Regions from separate parts of the Plantactinospora sp. CA-294935 genome, predicted to be linked through region 2. Evidence: riboswitches for the same ligand, from Rfam matches in the RefSeq annotation. Region 2 holds a riboswitch; each other region holds the start of a gene.

Region 1 (4,166 bases), 900 kb from region 2:
AAGGTCACCGACGCCGACGCGACCTATCCGGACGAGGACCCGACCAGCGCCGGGATCAACGAGAACGCGATCCCGAAGCTGCGCCAGCAGGCGCTCGCCGCCACCAGCGCCAGCAAGGTGAACACGGTCTCTGGGGCGAGCCTGACCAGTGCGGCGTACAAGGCGTCGCTCCAGTCCGCGCTCGACAAGGCGAAGGCCTGAGTCCGATGGGTACCGCGGGGCTGCGCCGGGTCGAGCAGATCATGGGTACGCCGATCAGTGTGCAGCTCACCGACCCGCTGCCGGCCCGGCGCCTGGAGGCGCTGGCCGAGCAGACGTTCGACTGGTTCCGCGAGGTCGACGAGCGGTTCAGCACCTACAAGGAGCAGAGCGAGGTCAACCGGTTCGGCCGGGGCGAACTGTCTATCCAGGACTGTTCCGCCGACCTGCGGCTGGTGGTCGAGGCCTGCGCCGACCTGTGGCGGGAGACCGACGGCTACTTCGACGCGTACGCGACCGGCCGGTTCGACCCGTCCGGCTACGTCAAGGGCTGGTCGGTGCAGGTGGCCTCGGACCGGCTGCTGGCGGCCGGCTGCGGCTCGCACTGGATCAACGCGGGCGGGGACATCCGCGCCCGGGGCGGGCCGCGACCCGGCGAGCAGTGGCGGATCGGCATCCGGCACCCGTGGCAGCAGGACAAGATCTGCTGGGTGCTCGGCGGCGACGACTTCGCGATCGCCACTTCCGGCACGTACGAGCGCGGTTTCCACGTGATCGACCCGTACCGGGGTGCCCCGGCCACCGACCTGACCTCGGTCACCGTGGTCGGCACCGACCTCGGCCGCACCGACGCGTACGCGACCGCCGGGGTGGCGATGGGTCAGGCCGGGCTGCGCTGGCTGGCCGACCTGCCGGACCACGAGGTCGGCATCGTCACCTCCGACGAGCTGTGCTACCGCACCGACGGGTTCCCGGTGCTGCCCACCGAGCCGGCCCAGCGGCCCGCCCCGACCCGCTCCGAGCTGCCCGGCCAGCCCGCACCCCGGCTGGGCTGACCGGCCGGGGCTCAGACGTGCCCGGTGGCCCCGCCCGCCGGCATCGAGGAGCTGTCCAGCGGGGAGTCGCCGAGGAAACGGGACCAGGGTCCGCCGTCGAGCAGTCCGCCGTCCCGGACGAACCGGCGCACCGCCGGCAGCAGCCCTGCGGTGCCGTACAGCGCCATCGCCAGCCCCGGTTCGAGTCCGGCGGGGTGCGCGGCCGGAACGCCGTCCGGGCCGACCGGAAGAGGATGCCGGCGCCGGGCGTCGCGCAGCGTACGTCCGCCGGAGAGGGTACGGCGGGGCAGGAACCAGCCGGCCATCCCGACGAACGCCAACACCACCAGCAGGCCGACGCCGACGCCGAGCAGGTCGACCGCGACCAGCCGGGCGACCACCATCGGCAGCACGAGCACCAGCATGGCCGGCAACAGGAACCGGCGCCAGGCCGGGCGGAGCAGTCCCAGCCCGATCAGGCCCTCCCGCTGCTCGGCCAGGGCCTGTCGGACCCGCCGCTGGTTGGCCACCTCACGGGGTGACATCGAGCCGTACAGCGCACCGAACAGGGCACGTTCCAGCGGTTCCGCGTACGCCGGCATGCTGCCGGTCCGGCTGAGTCCGCCGGGTCGGGCGACCGTCACACCGCCCCGGCCGTGCAGCATCACCAGTGCGGTCCGGACGGCACCCCAGGCACCACCGGTGAGATAGCCGAGGTCCGTCGTGCTCAGGTCGCGGGACAACGCCGTCATTCTTCGAGTATGGAGAACCCGCGCACGTCCGTCCCGGGCTGTCCGGTCGAACCAACGCCGGGCGGGCGGTCAGCCGGGCAGGTGGCCGGCGAACCACTCCGCCGCCTCCCGGGCCACCTGGTCCAGGGCGCCGGGCTCCTCGAACAGGTGGGTGGCGCCGGGCACCACCCGCAACTCCGCCCCGGCGTCGAGCTCGGCCAGCGCCTGGTTGTTGAGTCGCAGCACCTCGTCGTCGAGCCCGCCGACCAGCAGCAGCGTCCCGGCGCGTACCCGGGGCAGGTCGGCGCCGGCCAGGTCCGGGCGACCGCCGCGGGAGACGACCGCGTACACCCGGTCGGGGCGCTGCGCGGCGGCCGAGAGCGCGGCGGCGGCGCCGGTGCTGGCCCCGAAGAGTCCGATCGGGAGCCGCCCAGCCGGTTCGCCGGTCGCCAGCCAGTCGACGATGCCGACGAGCCGGCCGGTGAGCAGGCCGATGTCGAAGCGCAACTCCCCGGTCCGGTCGTCGAGCGCCTCCTCGTCCCGGGTCAGCAGGTCGACCAGCACGGTGGCCAGGGCATGGCGGTTCAGCGCCTCGGCCACCATCCGGTTGCGCGGGCTGTGCCGGGAACTGCCGCTGCCGTGTGCGAACAGGACGATCCCGCGTGCGTCGGCGGGGACGACCAGGTCGCCGGTCAGTCGTACGTCTCCGGCCGGAATCGTGGTCTCGGTGGTCCGGGTGTCCATTCGACTGCCTCCCATGCCTCTTCCCGGCGGAGAGTCGCGGGTGTGACGCCGACCGCCGTCCTGTCGGTCTTACCCGGCGGCGCCGGGCTCAACCACACGCCGCCAGCCGACCGGCGCCCGGGTTTGCCGGTGCGCAGTCGGGGAAGGCCGGAACGTCCGACCAGGCACCGGGACGGCCGACGTGCCGACCGGCAGACGAACGTGAGGGACGTTATGGCCCGCCAGAAATCCGGCAAGGCGAAGTCCGGCCCGGCCCGCACCGACGAGCCGGGGCAGCAGAATCCCGACCGGAGCGAATGGGCGGACGAGGCGGCCAAGGCGAGGTCGCTCGACGATCCGCGCCGCACGCCGCCGCGTGACGCCGTGGGCATGCCGTCCAGCGGCGAGCGGTACTCGGAGGATCCGCGCGACCGCTAGGTCGAGGTCGTACCGGCGCGACTCATGATCGGTAGCCGGGTGAATTTTCCACGGCGGATCATCCCGGAATTCCCGAGGTCGGCCCGGTTGGTCCGGTAGGCTGACCCCGGTTTCGCCCGGTGGCGCACCCCTCCGCGCCGGCGTGACCGCCGCCGAATCACCAACGAGGTGAGCCGGGGACCCAGGTAGGTGGGGTGAGTCCGCAACCGCGGTAGGGGCTTGTTCCGTCCCGAACCCGTCAGCTAACTCGGTAGGCGGGCGACGGAGGGACATGCATGACGGGATCCACACGTCGGCGGTTACCGCTGGCCCTGGCCCTGCTCGCCACGTTCGGCGCGCTCGCCGGCGCAGCGCTCCGGCCCGGCGTGGCGGAGGCGAACAGCCCCGCCGTTCTCGGCGACGAAGGCGACACGCCGCTCCTGCGCGACGTACTCGAATCGACCGGCCGAGGTTACCTACAGGCCAAGAACGCGCTGGTTAACACCCAGGCTCGGCAGGCGAAGATCGCCGCCGAGCTACGCCGGGTGGAGGGACGGATCGCCGAGCTGCGCCCCCGGGTGGAGCAGGTGGCCCGGACGGCGTACCAGACCGGCCGGATCGGCCCGGTGCTGGTACTGCTGCACAGCGGCTCGGCGGAGGAACTCCTGGAGCGCGCCCGCGGCCTGGAGGTGGTGGCCCTGCGGGACAACGACGCGCTACGCGCGCTGGGGCAGGCCCGGGAGCGGGCCACCCGGGCGAAACAGGCGCTGGACGCCGAGGTGATCGAGGAGCGCCGGCAGCTCGCCATCATGCTGCGGCAGAAGCAGGCCGCCGAGCGGGCGCTGGCCCAGGTCGGCGGCGCATCCACCGGAGGCTTCGTCAACGCCAGGTCACCGGTGGCCCGGCCCGCGCCACGCGCTGCCGACGGCTCCTGGCCGCCGCAGTCGTGCAGCCGGCCCGACCCGACCACCACGGGCTGCGTCACGCCGCGCACCCTGCACGCCTTCAACGAGGCGCGCCGGGCCGGCTTCACCCGGTTCACCGGGTGCTACCGCTCCGGCGGCCCCTACGAGCACCCGAAGGGGCGGGCCTGCGACTTCTCCGCCGAGGCGGGCGGCTTCCGGGGTGCCGCCACGGGCGCCAACCGGACCTACGGCAACAACCTCGCCGCGTTCTTCGTCCGCAACGCCGACCGGATCGGCGTGCTGTACGTGATCTGGTACCGGCAGATCTGGTTGCCGACGACCGGGTGGAAGTCGTACAGCGGTGCACACGGCGACCC
Region 2 (4,166 bases):
GAGATACCAGATCGCCGTCCAGTCGCCCTGCCGGCCGGCGAGCGCGTACGTCTGCCCGGCCGAGGCCCGGGCACCGTGGTCGGAGATGTGCATGGTGTTCGGGGTGCCGTCCGGCCGCAGCGCGATGTCGTTCACCAGTGGCGCGTCGGCGGCCGGCGCGGTACGCAGGATCACCGACGACGACCCCCGGGCCGGGCACGGCACCCCGGCGGTCTCGCAGCCGGTGAAGGCCGGCCGGTTGGTGGCGAAGTCCGGGTCGATGGTGACCAGGCCGGCGGCCGGTAGGCCGATGCCCCGGAACGGCGCCTTGAGCAGGTCGAAGTAGTGCGACCAGTCCCAGTACGGGCCCGGGTCCCAGTGCATGCCGCGCACGTTCGCCGGCAGGATGCCGGGGACGTTGTCGTGCCCGATCACGTGGTCGCGGTCGAGCGGGATGTCGTACCGGTCGGCGAGGTAGCGGACGAGTTTGGCCGAGGTCCGGTACATCGCCTCGGTGTACCAGGTGCCCTGGGCGGCGAAGCCCTCGTGTTCGAGGCCGATCGCCTTGGCGTTGACGTACCAGTTGCCGGCGTGCCAGGCCACGTCCTTGCCCTTTACGTGCTGCGCGATGTGCCCGTCCGCCGAGCGGAGCGTGTACTGCCAGCTCACGTAGGTGGGGTCCTGCACCAGCCGCAGCGTGGTGTCGTAGCTGCCCTCGGTGTCGTGGATGACGATGTACTCGATCTTCTGCCGGCCCGGCCGGTCGGAGAGGTCGTGGTTGCCGTAGTCGCCGTCCCCGAACGCCTGGTAGGGGGCCGGGATCCACTCGCAGGAGATGTCGCGCGGGCACTCCAGCCCGTCCGGACGGGGCGTGCCGGGCAGGCCGAGTCGGTCCAGCCAGGAGCGCTGCGGGACCATCCCCGGCCTCCCGGGCAGGGTGATCCGGTGGCCGTCGTCCGTGGTCCGGCTGGCGCCCTCGGCGAGGGTCCGGTAGACCTCGTCGGCGAAGGCCGCCGCGGCGTCCGCGCGGTCGCTGCCGGCGTACCGGGCCACCGCGCCGTACCAGGTCGCCGGGTCGCTGGCCGGGCCCGTCGGCGCGGCCAGCGCCTGCTGGTACGACGCCAGCAGCGCCGCCCCGCCCCGGATGTTCGCCGCCGGTTCGGCGCGGAGCAGGTGTTCGTCGACCCCGGTCAACGCGGCGGCGGCGTCCAGGGTCTGCCCGCCGGGCGGTGTGTCGCCGGTCCGGTCGACGTGCGGGCCGGCGGGTCCGGTCGCCGGTCGGGCGGGCCGGGCCGGGTCACCGCGCCGGTCCTCGCCGTGCTCCGGGTGTTCCGGCTCGGCGGCCAGCCCGGCGACGTCGGTCAGGTGCATCGGGCCGTACCCGCCGCTGGTGCTCGGCGTGCCGGCGTTCGTGTCCCAGCGAGATTCCAGATAGGAGACGCCGAGCAGCACACTCTCGGGTACGCCGAACTCGGCCGCCGCGGCGGCGTACTCCTGTTGCCGGGTTTCGGGGAGTGCGACGGTGGCTGGCGCGGGGCTGGCCGGCAGCAGCGCGGCGGCGCCGACGACCGCGGCCCCGATCGCGATTCTCCTGCTCAGCGGGTGTGTGGTGGGAAGCATCGAACCTCCATGAGCCGGGGGTGGGCCTGAAGATCACCCTCCACCCGGGACCGGTGTCCGTCAATACCTGCCGGCGAAGCTCGTCGCTATGCAGAAAACTTTCACCGACACGCAGCGTGTTCGGCGTGTCCCAGTGGCTCCCACCGTCAGCGACTGGTCCGATACCTAACGAATCGACTCAGATCACGGGGTTGCGTTTGGATAACACCCTTCTCTAGTGTTGGGGACCGTCGAGCCGACGGCAGGCCGCCTAGCCGGGCGGCGACGTCTCGACACCGCCGAATCGTCACACTCAGCGAACCGGGGACCCGAGCTTCATGGGGTGAATCCGCGTCTCACGCGGTAGGGCGACAATCTTCCCGCCCGAACCCGTCAGCTAACCCGGTAGGCGGGCTACGGAAGAAGGAGTACGGACCCCGGTGGCTCCCCCTGCCCCGTCGCGGTCGCCATCCCTCCGGTCGGCATCCACCGACGCCGGGAACGCGAAACCGCGCACTCGAAGGTCCATTCTCGCCATCGCGCTCACCGCACTGGCCAGCGCCGCGGTGTTGCTCACCGGCACGACGCCGACGCTCGCCGAACCGTCGGTGGCCGAGATCGAGCAGCAGATCGACACCGCCTGGCGCAAGCTGGAGCCGGTCGTCGAGAAGCACAACGCCACCCGGCAGGACCTGGCCGCGAAGAAGAAGCAGGCCGCCGCCCTGCAGAAGAAGATCGCCCCGCTCCAGTCGCAGATCGACGCCGCGATGAACCGGGTGAGCGACTTCGCGGTGCAGGCGTACAAGGGTGACAAGGCATCGGCGGTCAACGCCCTGCTCACCTCCAAGTCGCCGACCGCGCTGGTCGGCCAGCTCTCGGTGCTCGACCAGTTCGCGCGGCAGCAGCAGCGCGAGGTGCAGGCGGTCGTCGACCTCAAGGACAAGTACGCCTCCCAGAAGGCTCCGCTGGACCGGCTGGTCAGCCAGTTGACCAAAACCGAGAAAGAGCTGGCGGCGAAGAAGAAGGAGATCGACGCCGAGGTCGAGCGGTTGCAGAAGCTGCGGATCCAGGCGTACGGGAACGGCTCGGCCGGCCCGCTGCGGCCCGCACCCTGCCCGGCCACCTACCCCGGAGGTGCGGCCGGCAAGGCGGTCAAGTTCGCCTGTGCCCAGATCGGCAAGCCGTACAAGTGGGGTGCCGAAGGCCCCGGCTCGTACGACTGCTCCGGCCTGACCCTGGCGGCCTGGAACCAGGGCGGCGTGTCGCTGCCGCACAACGCCCGGGCGCAGCGCGGCCAGACGGCCAGCATCAGCCGCTCCGCGCTACGCCCCGGTGACCTGGTCTTCTACTATGCCGACCTCAGCCACGTCGGCATGTACGTCGGCGACGGCTGGATCGTGCACGCCTCCCGGGCCGGCGAACCGATCAAGATGAAGCGGATGGACGACGGCGAGATCCACAGCTTCGGTAGACCCGGCTGACGCATCCCGGAGCGAGTCAATGGCAGAACCCCCGTCGCGCAGGTGCGGCGGGGGTTCTGCCATTCGGTTCTGTTCGCCTTCCCGGCTCCCCGTCGGGCCCGGTCCGGGCCGTTTGGTGCCGGCGCGCTGCTTCTGACGCCGGCAGCCTCAGCGGGTGGGCCAGGTGCGCCAGTTCTGCCAGGAGCGGCTCGGGGTGGGGCCGCGCTGCCCCTGGTAACGCGAGCCGTAGACGGCCGACCCGTACGGGTGGGCGGACGGCGACGAGAGCCGGAAGATGCAGAGCTGGCCGATCTTCATCCCGGGCCAGAGCCGGATCGGCAGGTTGGCCACGTTCGACAGCTCCAGCGTGACGTGGCCGGAGAACCCGGGGTCGATGAAGCCCGCGGTCGAGTGGGTGAGCAGGCCGAGCCGGCCCAGACTCGATTTCCCTTCGAGTCTTCCCGCCAACTGGTCGCCGAGGGAGATCACCTCCAGCGTGGAGGCGAGCACGAACTCACCCGGGTGCAGCACGAACGGTTCGCCGTCCGGCACGTCGACCAGCGAGGTCAGGTCGTCCTGCTGCACCGCCGGGTCGATGTGCGTGTAGAGGTGGTTGTTGAAGACCCGGAAGAGCCGGTCCAGCCGTACGTCGATGCTCGACGGCTGCACCAGCGCGGGCTCGAACGGCTCAAGCGCGAGCGTGCCCGCCTTGATCTCGATCACTAGGTCGTGGTCGGAGAGCAGCACCGGATCACCTTAGCGAGTCGCGCGAAGTCGACGGGCCGCGACCTCGCCGATGGGTGGGATCGGGGTAGGTGATCGAACATGTGTTCGATAGAATGTACCCATGGCATCCTGGTCCGAATTCGCCTCTGACGAGCCCCGACTCGCCGACGCGATCCGCGTCCTCATCCAGCAGTACGGCCCGGGTCTCGGCTACCTGGCGACCGTGCGCGCCGACGGTGGGCCGCGCGTGCACCCGGTGTCCCCGGTCATCACCGACGAGGGACTCTTCTGTTTCGTCGTCGACTCTCCGAAGCGGCGCGACCTCGAACGGGACGGGCGCTACGCGCTGCACTCGTTCCCTCCCGAGGACAGCGACGACGAGGCGTACGTCGCCGGCCGGGC
Region 3 (4,166 bases), 1.9 Mb from region 2:
GCGGTGCCGGCCGAACTGCGGCACCTGATCTTCCAGCGGATGATCTGGCACCTGTTGCAGGTGCTCGGCCATCCCCGGCGGGTGCCGCCGAGCCGCCGTCGCGAGTTCTTCGCCGAGATCGTCACCCGGTACCGGGCCCACCTGCCACCGGCCGGCTACCAGCCGCCGGGCGGCGCCGCCGGGCTCAAGCACCGGCTGGTCGGTCGCGGCGCGTACGGGCTCTTCACCGCGCTCCAGGCGGCACGGCGGGCGCACGCCGGCGTGGTGACCCGGGCCCGGCACCCGCGATCCGGCGCGCGGCAGGCGGCCGGCACCACCGGGTCGGCCGCGCCGGCCGTACCGGGCAGCCGCGCCGAGGCGGTACCCGGTGAGGTGACCGACCGGGTGGGCTGAGCACGCTCCCGGTAGCGGCGTGGAACTCGGCGCGCCGGTCGAGGGCTGCCGCTGGGGGTCTCGACCAATCGGCGCGCCGGTCGGGGGCTGCCGCTGGGGGTCTCGATCAACGGGCAGCGGCTGACCGTACCCCCGGAGGCGATCGCGGGCTGCCGGGTCAGCCGTGTTCGCCGAGCGGGCCGACCCGCCAGCCCCGGCGGAGGCACTCCTCCAGCAGGTACGGCAGTGCGGCGAGGCTGGCCCGCCACGCACCCGGTGCGGAGGTGCAGTCGGAGTCGTGCAGCAGCACCGTTCCGCCGCCGGCCAGCCCGCCGCGCAGCGTGTCGAGTACCGAGGAGCGGGTCGCCGACCGGGTCCAGTCCCGTCCCCAGCAGGTCCAGAGCACCGGGGTCAGGTCCAGCCGGCGCGCGGCCATCAGGGCGGCGGCGCTGAGCACCCCGTACGGCGGGCGGAAGAACCGGGGTACCCGGCCGGTCACCGCACCGATCAGCTCGCGGGTCCGGGCCAGGTCGCGGTAGGTCGCGTGCGGGCCGCGGAGCAGCAGGTTCTGGTGCGCCCAGCCGTGCACCGCCACCTCGTGCCCGGCGGCGGCGAGGTCCAGGCCGAGTTCCGGTGCCCGGGCCAGCATCGACCCGAGCAGGAAGAACGTCGCGCGGGTCTGGTGCGCGGCCAGGGTCTCGACGAAGAGCGGGGTGGAGGCCGGGTCGGGGCCGTCGTCGAAGGTGAGCGCGACGTGCCCCGGGGAGCCGCGTCCGCTCAGCCGGGGGAAGAACCGCAGCCGTACCCCGGGCAGCACCGTCAGGGCCGGCACCACCTGGGCGGCCAGCGCGGCACCGACGGTCGTCGCCGGTACCGCGCGTCCGCGCACTCGTTCCTCCACCCGCCGCACCATCGCGGACGCGGTTACCCGCGCGGCCGGTCTTCATCCTCACCCGGACGGGTGGCTTGCCCCGGTTGCACCGGTCTTCCGCGTCTCCGGTACTCCGTGCCGTCCTGCCCGATCGGCGGAGTTTGTCGGAGCTTCGGTCGGGTAGCCGGCGCCCGGCGATCCGGGGAGGTTCGGGACGGGGGAGCGGGATGCGCGGGCGACCTGCGGCGCGGGTAGCGGTGATCACCGGAGCGAGTGCCGGGGTGGGCCGGGCGACGGCCAGGCTGCTGGCCCGCCGGGGGATGCGGCTGGCCCTGCTGGCCCGGGGTGGGAGCGGCCTGCGGGGCGCGGCCGAGGACGTCCGTGCGGCCGGGGGTGTGGCGCTGCCGATCGAGACCGACGTGGCCGACCACCGCCAGGTCGAAGCGGCGGCGGACCGGGCGACCAGCGAACTCGGGCCGATCGACCTGTGGGTCAACAACGCGATGGCCTCGGTGTTCGCGCCCTTCACGGAGATCGGGCCGGAGGAGTTCCGGCGGGTGACCGAGGTCTGCTACCTCGGGTACGTCCACGGCACCCGGGCCGCGCTCGACCGGATGCTGCCGCGCGGGACCGGCACGATCGTGCAGGTCGGGTCGGCACTGGCCTACCGGTCGATCCCGCTGCAGTCCGCGTACTGCGGCGCGAAGCACGCCATCGTCGGGTTCACCGAGTCGCTGCGCTGTGAACTCCTGCACGACCGGAGCCCGGTCCGGCTCACCATGGTGCACCTGCCGGCGCTGAACACCCCGCAGTTCGACTGGGTGCTGTCCCGGCTGCGCAACCGGGCCCGACCGGTGCCACCGATCTACCAGCCCGAACTGGCGGCCCGGGCCATCGTGTACGCGGCCGACCGGCCGGGCCGGCGGGAGTACTGGGTCGGCGCCTCGACGGTCGGCACCATCCTCGGCAACCGGTGCCTGCCCGGGCTGCTCGACCGGTACCTGGCCCGGACCGGGTACTCCGGCCAGCAGACGGAGCAGCCGGCCGACCGGAGTCGACCGGCCAACCTCTGGCACCCGGTCGACGACGGCACCGGGGCGGACCCGGGCGCGCACGGCGCGTTCGGCACGCCGTACCGGACACGGAGTCCGCAACTCTGGCTGTCCCAGCACCGCGGCGTGGTGACAGCGGGTCTCCTCTCGGCCGGTACGGTGGCCGGTGTGCTGTTCGGCACAACACCCTGGCGCAGGCGGTGACCGGAGAATCACCGAACGACCATCCTGGACACGTTTCCGCACGTCGGAGGGGTGGGAACGCGCATGGTAAATAGCCGACAGCAGCTAGTCGATAATGGCGGGCAAAGCACGTCCTTCGATGCCTCCGACACGCGGTGATTACTGATAGTCGTTGCCTGGCAACGCCTTTAGCCGCGAACGGGTCTTGCCATTCCGGAAGTGAAACCGGGTATGCTGTCTGCCGTTCATAGCCGCCGGATACCGCGTGGTCCGGCGCTGATCGCCGCCTAATCGCCACACGGCGAGCCGGGGACCCACGCACCCCTGGGGTGAATCCGCGAGAGCGGTAGGGACCACTTCCATCCCGAACCCGTCAGCTAACCCGGTCGGCGGCCGACGGAAGGGATACATGTGAGGGCACCCCTACGCCGAAGGCTGGCGACTGCCCTGGCACTGCTCACCGCCGCAGCTCTGGTCGTGGTCCCGTCGGAGGCGTCGGCGGCGCCCGCGCCGAAACCGGCCCCTCAGGAAGAGGCCGACTCGCCGGTGCTCGGAGACGTGCTCGCCAGTGCCGGCAAGCGGCTCGCCGAGGCGAAGGCCGAACGAACCAAGTCCCAGCGGCGGCAGCAGCAGCTCGGCAACCAGTTGAAGCAGGCGGAGGCCCGGCTGGCGGCACTCACTCCGGAGGCGAGCGAGATCGCGGCCGAGTCCTACCGCAGCGGCAAGCTCAGCGCCATCGCGATGCTGCTGAGCAACAACTCTGCCGACTCCTCGTCCAGCGCGTTCATGGAGCGGGCTTCGGCGCTCAACGAGCTGAACCTGTTCAACAACAGCAAGCTCCGGGCGCTCAACGAGGCGCGGGACGCGGTCGGCACGGCCAAGAAGGCGATCGACGAGGAGGTCGCCAAGCAGGCCGCGCAAGAGAAAATCATCAAGAAGCAGCAGTCGGACGCGAAGAAGGCGCTCGCCCTGGTGGGCGGCAACTCGCGCCCCGACAAGGGCCTGGTGGCGGCCACATCGCCGGTCGCCCGTCCCGGGCCGGGGATGGCGGACGGCTTCCCGGGGTTGCCCTGCAACCGGGACGACCCGACCACCGGCGGCTGCATCACCGCCCGGACACTCCACATGTACAACGAGGTGCGCCGGGCGGGCTTCAAGAGGTTCGTCGGCTGCTTCCGGCCCGGTGGGCCGTTCGAGCATCCGAAGGGCCGCGCCTGTGACTGGTCGCTGCGCAACTCGGGGTTCAGCCGGGCCGCCAACGACGACCAGATGAAGTACGGCAACGACCTGTCCGCGTTCCTGATCCGTAACGCGGACCGGCTCGGCATCCTCTACGTGATCTGGTACAAGGAGATCTGGTTCCCGGACGAGGGCTGGAGTTCCTACAGCGGTCCGAGCGACCACACCGACCACGTGCACGTCTCCATGCTGTAGGCCCGAGCCAACTTCGACCGCCCCGTCACCTGCCCGCCAGGTGGCGGGGCGGTCGCGTTGTGCGGACAGCTCGCGCGCCGGCTGGCATCATCGGCGGATGGCCATCATCGACGTCGTCCGGGGCGACATCACCCGGGAGCGCGTGGACGCGATCGTCACCGCGGCCAACGAGTCGCTGCTCGGCGGCGGTGGTGTGGACGGCGCCATCCACCGGGCGGCCGGCCCCCGGCTGGCCGAGGCGGGCGGGGCGATCG

Evidence for each region. Region 2 has a riboswitch for cyclic di-AMP ahead of ACQEVC_RS08325 (NlpC/P60 family protein). Riboswitches for the same ligand answer to the same signal wherever they lie in the genome.
Region 1: another riboswitch for cyclic di-AMP. It lies ahead of ACQEVC_RS12300 (coiled-coil domain-containing protein); the one in region 2 lies ahead of ACQEVC_RS08325 (NlpC/P60 family protein).
Region 3: another riboswitch for cyclic di-AMP. It lies ahead of ACQEVC_RS16840 (coiled-coil domain-containing protein); the one in region 2 lies ahead of ACQEVC_RS08325 (NlpC/P60 family protein).

What each region holds. Positions count from the first base shown of each region.
Region 1 is NZ_JBNJMU010000001.1:2,743,451-2,747,616, reverse strand. It holds gene ACQEVC_RS12325 (FMN-binding protein) at 1-201, shown strand, start outside; gene ACQEVC_RS12320 (FAD:protein FMN transferase) at 207-1,034, shown strand; partial or broken gene ACQEVC_RS12315 (TIGR04222 domain-containing membrane protein) at 1,046-1,774, opposite strand; gene ACQEVC_RS12310 (dienelactone hydrolase family protein) at 1,835-2,488, opposite strand; gene ACQEVC_RS12305 (hypothetical protein) at 2,702-2,905, shown strand; cyclic di-AMP (ydaO/yuaA leader) riboswitch at 3,046-3,177, shown strand; gene ACQEVC_RS12300 (coiled-coil domain-containing protein) at 3,181-4,166, shown strand, end outside.
Region 2 is NZ_JBNJMU010000001.1:1,845,529-1,849,694, reverse strand. It holds gene ACQEVC_RS08330 (N-acetylmuramoyl-L-alanine amidase) at 1-1,599, opposite strand, end outside; cyclic di-AMP (ydaO/yuaA leader) riboswitch at 1,866-2,006, shown strand; gene ACQEVC_RS08325 (NlpC/P60 family protein) at 2,019-3,059, shown strand; gene dcd (dCTP deaminase) at 3,207-3,785, opposite strand; gene ACQEVC_RS08315 (pyridoxamine 5'-phosphate oxidase family protein) at 3,886-4,166, shown strand, end outside.
Region 3 is NZ_JBNJMU010000001.1:3,748,053-3,752,218, forward strand. It holds gene ACQEVC_RS16825 (glycosyltransferase family 2 protein) at 1-393, shown strand, start outside; gene ACQEVC_RS16830 (polysaccharide deacetylase family protein) at 551-1,261, opposite strand; gene ACQEVC_RS16835 (SDR family oxidoreductase) at 1,471-2,499, shown strand; cyclic di-AMP (ydaO/yuaA leader) riboswitch at 2,753-2,886, shown strand; gene ACQEVC_RS16840 (coiled-coil domain-containing protein) at 2,890-3,912, shown strand; gene ACQEVC_RS16845 (O-acetyl-ADP-ribose deacetylase) at 4,010-4,166, shown strand, end outside.